DNA from 2 places in the Piscinibacter sp. HJYY11 genome. Region 2 is predicted to be linked to the other one. Evidence: riboswitches for the same ligand, from Rfam matches in the RefSeq annotation. Region 2 holds a riboswitch; the other holds the start of a gene.

Region 1 (4,454 bases), on a different contig from region 2:
CGACCCGGCGAGCAACCGCACCAGCGGTGCGTTGCTCGTGAAGGGCGCTGCCTGAGATGGGCCGGGTGATCTTCATCGGTGCGGGCCCGGGGGCCGCCGATCTGATCACCGTGCGGGGCGCGAACCTGCTCGCCACGGCTGACGTGGTGCTCTACGACGCACTCACCGACCCGGCCCTGCGGGAACACGCGCCGCAGGCCCGCTGGGTCCACGTGGGCAAGCGCGGGTTTGCCGACAGCACCGGCCAGGCCACGATCAACGACCTGCTGCTGCGCTTTGCGGCAGAAGTGCCAACCGTCGTGCGCCTGAAGGGTGGTGACCCAAGCATCTTCGGCCGCCTGGAAGAAGAACTCGTGGCACTTGCCGCACACGGTATCGAGACCGAGGTGGTGCCCGGCGTCACCTCGGCCGTCGCCGCCGCAGCGAGCAGCCAACGCCCCCTAACCCGGCGCGGCAACGGCCGCAGCGTGAGCCTCGCCACCGCCATGACCCGCACCGGCGACATGCATGCGACCCGCACCGCCGACACCGAGATCTACTACATGGCCGGCAAGCAGCTCGCGGCCCTCTCACACCAGTTGCTCGGTGCCGGTTGGCCCGCCGACACGCCCGCCAGCGTCGTCTCGCGGGCGGGCTGGCCGGATGCCATCCACACCGAACATGAAGTCGCCTCGCTCGACGAGGGCAGCGCCCAACACGCCGGCCGCCCCACCATCGTGACGATTGGCGCAGGTGCCGCCTCGCTCGGCGTGGGCGGCAAGGTTTCAGCGCCGGTGGGAACCCTCAAGCCCCTAAAATCCGTTGTTTCGCCCTCGGGCGACTGATCTCCGCAAATTCACTACCCGCAAGAGCCATGACCCACGTTGTCACCGAAGCCTGCATCCGCTGCAAATACACCGACTGCGTGGATGTCTGCCCTGTGGACTGCTTCCGCGAAGGCCCCAACTTCCTGGCGATCGATCCCGACGAGTGCATCGACTGCGCCGTGTGCATCCCTGAATGCCCGGTCAATGCGATCCTGCCGGAAGAAGACGTGCCGGCCGATCAGCAGCACATGATCAAGATCAATGCCGATCTGGCCAAGGGTTGGCCCAGCATCACCAAGCGCAAGGCCGCGCTGCCCGACGCCGACGAGTGGAAAGACAAGACGGGCAAGCTGTCGGAGCTGCAGAAGTAAGCTCGGCTCCATGATCGACACCGATGCGCTGATCGTCGGCGCCGGCCCGGTGGGCCTGTTCCAGGTGTTCGAGCTGGGCCTGCTCGAGATCAAGGCCCATGTGGTGGACACGCTCGCCTACCCCGGCGGGCAGTGCATCGAGCTCTATCCCGACAAACCGATCTACGACATCCCGGCGGTGCCCCGCAGCACTGGCCGCGAGCTCGTCGACAGCCTGCTCAAGCAGATCGAGCCCTTTGGCGCGACCTTCCACCTCGGGCAGGAGGTGGCGGCGGTGGAGAAGCAGGCCGACGGCCGCTTTCTCGTCGAGACCAGCACCGGCACCCGCTTCCTCGCCAAGGTGGTGATCGTGGCCGGCGGCGTGGGCTCGTTCCAGCCGCGCATGCTGAAGGTCGAAGGCCTCGACAAATACGAGGGCACGCAACTCTTCCATCGCGTGAAGACGCCGGCCGAGTTCGCCGGCAAGCAGATTGTCATTGTGGGCGGCGGCGATTCGGCGCTCGACTGGGCCCTGCACTTCGCACAAGACGGGCCTGACAAGGCCGCAAGCGTGATCCTGCTGCATCGCCGCGATGGCTTCCAGGCCGCGCCGGCCAGCGTGGCGAAGATGCGTGCCTTGTGCGATGCGATGCAGATGCAGTTCATCGTCGGCCAGATCACCGGCATCGAGGAGGCCGAGGGCCGACTCACGGGTGTGAAGGTCACCGGCGGCGACGCGGTCACGCGGGTCGTGCCGCTCGATGCGCTGCTGGTGTTCTTCGGCCTCAGCCCCAAGCTCGGACCCATCGCCGACTGGGGCCTGGCGCTCGAACGCAAGCAGCTCGTCGTCGACACCGAGAAGTTCGAAACCAGCGTGCCGGGCATCTTCGCGGTGGGCGACGTCAACACCTATCCGGGCAAGAAGAAGCTCATCCTGTCGGGCTTTCATGAAGCGGCGCTTGCGGCCTTTGGTGCGGCGCCCTACGTCTTCCCGGACAAGCGCATCCAGCTGCAGTACACGACGGCCAGCCCGAAGCTGCACAAGCTGCTCGGCGTGGAGTCGCCGACTTTCGACGACTGACATAATCGCCTTCGCTGCGCACACGCGCAGCACTCGCTAGGGGTGTTGGATGCCATGCAGATGGCGTTCGACTGAGAGAGTCCCTTTGAACCTGATTGAGGTAATCCTCGCGCAGGGAAGCAAGCACCGCAGACGGTGCCCGCCGACCTGCCATCGCTTCCGGACACACGATGGCTCCCATTCGCTTCTTCCGCACACCCGCTGCCGCGGCCGCTTCCATGCTGTGCCTCAGCGTCTACGCGCAGGCACCCGCATCCACCAACCTCCCACCGGTCACCGTGGTTGGCCGCAGCGACCCGGTCGTGTCGGTCTCGGGATGGGGCGTGCCTTTGTCCGAGGCGCCACTGCAGGCGAGCGTGCTCAGCGCCTCCCAGATGAAGGACCGTGGTGTGCAACGCATCGCCGACATGGTCAAGTCGGATGCCAGCGTCAGCGATGCCTACAACTCCGAGGGCTATTGGGACTTTCTCGCCGTGCGCGGCTTCACGCTCGACAACCGCTTCAACTACCGGCGCGACGGCTTGCCCATCAACGCTGAAACGTCGATTCCGCTCGACAACAAGGAGCGTCTTGAGGTTCTCAAAGGCACATCGGGCATCCAAGCGGGCACAAGCGCGCCCGGCGGCTTGGCCAACCTCGTCGTAAAGCGCCCAGGCGGCGCATCGGCCTACAGCGCAACGCTGGGCTGGCGCGAGCGCAACTCGATTCTCACCGCTGCGGACCTCACGCAGCGCTTCGGCGCGGAAGGGGCGCTCGGCGCGCGGCTCAACCTCGCGTACGAGGATCTGCAGCCGCAGCTGCGCGATGCCAAAGGCAAGCGCCACCTTGCTGCGATCGCCACCGAATGGCGCGCGGGCGCCGACACGCTGGTCGAATTCGAAGTCGAGCACAGCCACCGCTCGCAGCCCAGCCAGCCGGCATTCAGCTTGTTGGGCGATCGTGTGCCGGAGCCGGTGGACCCTCGCCTCAACCTCAACAACCAGCCTTGGTCCCAGCCGGTGGTGATGGATGCCAACAACGCGTCACTGCGCATGACACAGAGCCTCGGCGCGAACTGGCGAGGCACGTTGCATGCATTGACGCAACGTCTCGTCACCGACGATCGGCTGGCCTTTCCGTACGGTTGCACCAGCGCCACGACCTACTACCCAGATCGCTACTGCCCCGATGGCACCTTCGACTACGCTGACTATCGCAGCGAGAACGAACGCCGCCGCTCGGATGCGTTGGAGATCGCAATGCACGGTGAAACGGACGTCGGCGGCATGAAGCACACTCTCTCGGTTGGCCTGCTTCAAAGCCGCGTGACGCACCGATTCGAGCGACAGGCTTACAACGGTGTTGGCACTGGCACCGTCGACGGCGGCACCGTCGTCCCTGCCAACCCCACCCTGAACGACGAGAACACCAACCGGGACGAACGGTCGACCGAACTCTTCGCTCGCGACGCCATTCGCCTCAACGACCACCTCACCACCTGGCTGGGCCTGCGGCACACCCGCCTGCATCGGCAAAGTGTGCGCACGGACGGATCACGCGACACCAACTACGAAGAGCGCCTGATCACGCCCTCCATTGCCCTCAGCTACACCTTCGCGCCCCAGCAACTCGTGTACACAAGCTGGGGGCGGGGCATCGAAAGCGAAGTCGTGACGAATCGAGATCGCTTTACCAACCGCGGTGTGGCCTTGTTGTCCACCAGTCGCCAATTGGAAGCCGGCTTGAAGGTCGGCACGCCGAATGCTCAATGGGGCGCCGCCCTGTTCCAGGTGGTGCGCCCTCAGTGGGGCAACGTTGGCGCATGCAATGCCGCCGGCAGTTGCACTCGCGTCCCTGACGGTCAGGCGCGCCATCGCGGCCTCGAAGCCAATGCCGCTTGGCGCGACGGCCCCTGGGCCTTCGGCGGCAGCCTGCAGTTGTTGCACGCCCGCCGCGAGAACACGCTCGATGTCAATGCCGAGGGCAAGCGGCCCGTCAATGTCCCGGAGCGCACGCTCAAGTTGCAGGCCCGCTACAACGTGGCGGCCCTGCCGGCCTTGCAGTTGCAAGCCGATGCCATGGGTGTGAGTCACCGCGCCGTGGTGGCCGACAACAGCCTCAGCATTCCGGGCTACGGCGTCATGGACCTTGCCGCACGCTACGAACAAAAACTCATCGGCTCCACCATCACGTGGCGCGCAGGCGTCGACAACGTCTTCAATCGCCGCGCTTGGCGGG
Region 2 (4,454 bases):
GCGGCGCGGAACGCGGCCGAGGTGACGGGCACGCCGGCATACGGTGCCACGTGCAGCAGCACCTCGCGCAGCTCGGCGAGCGTGGCGCCGTTGTTCATCGCGCCGCGCAGGTGGCCCTTGAGTTCGTGCGTGTGGCCGAGCGCGGCCAGCATCGCGACCGTGCACAGGCTGCGCTCCTTGAGCGAGAGGCCGCCGCGCAGCCAGGTCGAGCCCCAGGCCTGGTCGTTCACATGCGCCTGCAGCGGCTCCGTGAACGCACTGGCGTTGTTCAAGGCCCGGTCGACGAAGGCATCGCCCATCACCTGGCGGCGACGCTGTTCGCCGGGAGTCGGGGGCACGAAAGCGGTCATCTTGTTGTTCCTTTGCGATGAGATCGGCGCATTGTCATCTTCGCGGGTGGCAGGCCGGCACAGCCCGCGCTTCCAGCATGGCTGCTGCGCCGTGGGAGAAGCGCCGCATGGTGCACCCTCGCTGGCTCATCACACGAGCCGGTCAAGGCGCTGGCAGCTTGTCGAGATAGTGCTGCACGAGGCCGAGCGTGTAGCGGCTCGCCACCTCGGCCACGAAGCGGTTGAAGTCCACGTGCGCGTGATCGTCGGCCCGGTCCGACACGGTGCGCACCACGGCAAACGGCACGCCGAAATCGTGGCACACCTGCGCGAGCGCGGCGCCTTCCATTTCGACGGCCAGCGCGTCGGGCAGGCGCGCGCAGAGGGCGTCGTTCTCGGCGCGCTCGGAGACGAAGCGGTCGCCGCTCACGACGAGCCCGCAGTGCACGCGGGCCTGCGGCGCGCCCAGGTCGGCGAGCATCGTGCGCGAGGCCTGGGCGAGCCCGGCCGACATCGTGGCATCGGTCGCAAAGCGGGCCCGGCCATAGAGCGGCACCTCGTGGCGCGGAAAGAGCGGCGAGGCATCCATGTCGTGCTGCAGCAGCGCATCGGCCACCACCACGTCACCCACGTTCACCCCCGGTGCGAGGCCCCCGGCCGTGCCGGTGAAGACGATGCGCGACACGTCGAACTCGCTCAAGAGCAGCGCGGCCGTCGTCGCCGCCGCCACCTTGCCGATGCGCGACAGCACCACCACGACCTCTTGGCCTGCGAGGTGGCCCACCCAGAACTCGCGGCCCGCGCGCAGCACCGGCCGCTCGTCGGGCATGGCGTCGAGCAGGGCGCGCAGTTCCTCGTGCATGGCCCCCACGATGGCGATCCGTTTCATGTGCCCGATTGTCTGACACGCGTGTCGGAGATCGCCTGCGCACGAACAAGCCGTCAACCGCTTAACGCTGCCGCGACCGGCGCGGAGCATGGGTTCAACTTCAGGAGCCCCTCATGACCCATGAAAAGTCGCTCTGGATCCAGCGTTTCGCGATGCGCCTGATGGTGCTCGAGCCCACGGTTCAGACCGGGCTGTTGCCCGAGATCGCCGAGACCTTCTGGTACTACCAGCGCCACCGCGAGCCGGAAGAATGCGCCCAGGCGCGCGCCCAGGGCCGCCTGCGCATGCCCGGCCGCCGTGAAGCGTGGATCGAGGCCTGCGCCGCCGCCATCCGCGGGCTCGACCCCGAGCTCGGCGCGCAAGACACCGCGGCCCTGGCCACGAGCCTGTGGGAAGAAGACTGGGCCCGCACCGTCGACCCCTACCTCATGGCGCAAGCCTTGTGGGAGCAGGCGCTGCTGCTGGCAAGCCAGAGCGATGGCGAGTTGCCGCCGAGCCTGCACGCGGTCTTCCGCAATCCCGACCTGTGAGCGCCATGCGCACGCCGCATCGAGCGCATGACGTGCCGCCGGACCCACCGGTGGCACCCCCGCCCCCACCACCGCCTCCCTTGGTCGACCCACCGGTGGTCGACCCGCCGGTGCCCGGCCAGCAGTCGCCCGTGATCGACCCGCCGAAAACGATCCAGTGACAATGCGCCATGGCCGCACGCAGCGGCTCTGGAGTGCCCACGATGAGCATCGTCGTCTTCTGGCTCGAGCCCGGCGCGGGGCCGGCCCACCAGGAATTTGCGGCCAACGACCTGCTGGGCGCGCTCAAGTTCAGCGAAGCGCGCCGCCGTGAGGGCAAGCGCCACGTGAGCATCTCCACCGAGCTGCCCGACAGCGTGGGCCAGGGCGGCGTCAATTCGGTCGAAGGCGGCCGGCTGCCCGACGGCCATGTGTACGACTACAACAAGGCCCACCGCGGCGCTGGCCCTCAGTCGACCAAGTGAATGGTTGACGCATGCCGTGCCATGCGCCCACAATCCGCCCCGCTCCGGGGTGTGCCGGGCCGCAAGGCTCGAGGCGCTGAGATGGTGATGTCACCGAACCCGAGAACTTGATCCGGTTCATACCGGCGTAAGAAGAGCGCAACGAGCGGCCCGCGATGGGCCCGGCAGGCGAACACCAGGCCCTGCCCCCGTCGCACCCCACCGCCCGCGGACTTCTCCGGAGCAGACGACACCCCTGTTGCTGCCACTGGAGACCGCGATGACCACCCCTTCCCCCGCCGACTTTCACGAGCGCCTGGCGCTGGCCCGCGAGCCCTTCGCGTCTTCGCGCAAGGTCCACCTCGAAGGCCCGCTCACCGGCGTGCGCGTGCCCATGCGCGAGATCAGCCTCAGCAACGGCGAGCGCGTGATCGTGGACGACACCTCCGGCCCCTGCACCGACCCCACCGTCGCCTTCGACGTGAGAAAGGGGCTGCCCACGCCACGCGCCGCATGGATTGAAGCGCGCGGCGACACCGAGCCGTACCACGGCCGCACCTACTCCGCCCGCGACGACGGCCTGCGCCATGAGAGCGCCGACACACAGCTCGCCCGATTGCAGGCCGAAGCCGCTGCGTTGCAGCGCACGCCGCGCCGCGCGAAGAGCGGCGCCAACGTCACGCAGATGCACTACGCGCGCCGCGGGATCATCACGCCGGAGATGGAGTTCGTCGCCATCCGCGAGAACGACCGGCGCGAGTGGACGCGCGAGTACCTGGGCGATGCAGCGCGCGAACAGCGCCTCGCGGGCAATGCCCTCGGCACGCGCATGCCCGCCGAGATCACGCCCGAGTTCGTGCGCGACGAGGTGGCGCGCGGCCGCGCCATCATCCCCGCCAACATCAACCACCCGGAGCTCGAGCCGACCATCCTCGGCCGACATTTCAGGGTCAAGGTCAACGCCAACATCGGCAACTCGGCCGTCACCTCGAGCATCGAAGAGGAAGTGGAAAAACTCGTGTGGTCGACCCGCTGGGGCGCCGACACGGTGATGGACCTCTCCACCGGCCGCCACATCCACACCACGCGCGACTGGATCCTGCGCAACTCGCCGGTGCCCATCGGCACCGTGCCGCTGTACCAGGCACTCGAGAAGGTGGGCGGCGTGGCCGAGGAGCTCTCGTGGGCCATCTTCCGCGACACGCTGATCGAGCAGGCCGAGCAGGGCGTCGACTACTTCACCATCCACGCCGGCCTGCGCCTGCCCTTCATCCACCTCACGACGAAGCGCCGCACCGGCATCGTCTCGCGCGGCGGCTCCATCCTCGCCAAGTGGTGCATCACGCATCACCAGGAGAACTTCCTCTACACGCACTTCGAGGAAATCTGCGAGATCATGAAGGCCTACGACGTGAGCTTCTCGCTCGGCGACGGCCTGCGCCCCGGCAGTGGCGCCGATGCGAACGACGAGGCCCAGTTCGCCGAGCTGCGCACCCTCGGCGAGCTGACGCAGATCGCGTGGCAGCACGACGTGCAGACCATGATCGAAGGCCCGGGCCACGTGCCGATGCACCTGATCCAGGCCAACATGGACGAGCAGCTCAAGCACTGCCACGAGGCGCCCTTCTACACGCTGGGCCCGCTCACCATCGACATCGCGCCCGGCTACGACCACATCGCGAGTGCCATCGGCGCCGCGATGATCGGCTGGATGGGCACCTCGATGCTCTGCTACGTGACGCCGAAGGAACACCTGGGCCTGCCCGACCGCGACGACGTGAAGCAGGGTCTGATGGCCTACAAGATCGCCGCGCACGCGGCCGATGTAGCCAAGGGCCACCCGGGGGCGCGTGCGCGCGACGACGCGATGAGCAAGGCCCGCTTCGAGTTCCGCTGGAACGACCAGTTCGCCCTCGGCCTCGACCCGGACACGGCGCGCGAGTACCACGACGAGACGCTGCCGAAGGACTCGTCGAAGCACGCGCACTTCTGCTCGATGTGCGGGCCGAAGTTCTGCTCGATGAAGATCACTCAGGACGTGCGCGACTACGCCGCCGCGCGGGGCCTCGATGAAGGTGCCGCGCTCACGCAGGGCCTCGCCGAGAAGTCGGCCGAGTTCAAGGCCCGGGGCGGCGAGATCTACATCCCGGTGCACCCGGTATGAGCTCCATGCGCATCGCCATCGCCGGCGCGGGCGTGCTCGGCCGCCTGCTCGCCTGGAAGCTCTCTCGCCAGGGCCACGCGGTGCAGGTTGTCGACCCCG

The links. Region 2 has a riboswitch for thiamine pyrophosphate ahead of thiC (phosphomethylpyrimidine synthase ThiC). Riboswitches for the same ligand answer to the same signal wherever they lie in the genome.
Region 1: another riboswitch for thiamine pyrophosphate. It lies ahead of JI745_RS25075 (TonB-dependent siderophore receptor); the one in region 2 lies ahead of thiC (phosphomethylpyrimidine synthase ThiC).

Annotation. Positions count from the first base shown of each region.
Region 1 covers NZ_JAERQZ010000002.1:289,517-293,970, reverse strand. The annotation lists gene JI745_RS25095 (sulfate adenylyltransferase subunit 1) at 1-55, shown strand, start outside; gene cobA (uroporphyrinogen-III C-methyltransferase) at 57-824, shown strand; gene fdxA (ferredoxin FdxA) at 854-1,177, shown strand; gene JI745_RS25080 (NAD(P)/FAD-dependent oxidoreductase) at 1,188-2,237, shown strand; TPP riboswitch at 2,266-2,372, shown strand; gene JI745_RS25075 (TonB-dependent siderophore receptor) at 2,408-4,454, shown strand, end outside.
Region 2 covers NZ_JAERQZ010000001.1:4,366,617-4,371,070, reverse strand. The annotation lists gene JI745_RS20490 (carboxymuconolactone decarboxylase family protein) at 1-350, opposite strand, end outside; gene JI745_RS20485 (5'-methylthioadenosine/adenosylhomocysteine nucleosidase) at 493-1,218, opposite strand; gene JI745_RS20480 (hypothetical protein) at 1,332-1,748, shown strand; gene JI745_RS20475 (hypothetical protein) at 1,754-1,909, shown strand; gene JI745_RS20470 (hypothetical protein) at 1,952-2,212, shown strand; TPP riboswitch at 2,248-2,363, shown strand; gene thiC (phosphomethylpyrimidine synthase ThiC) at 2,472-4,355, shown strand; gene JI745_RS20460 (FAD-dependent oxidoreductase) at 4,352-4,454, shown strand, end outside.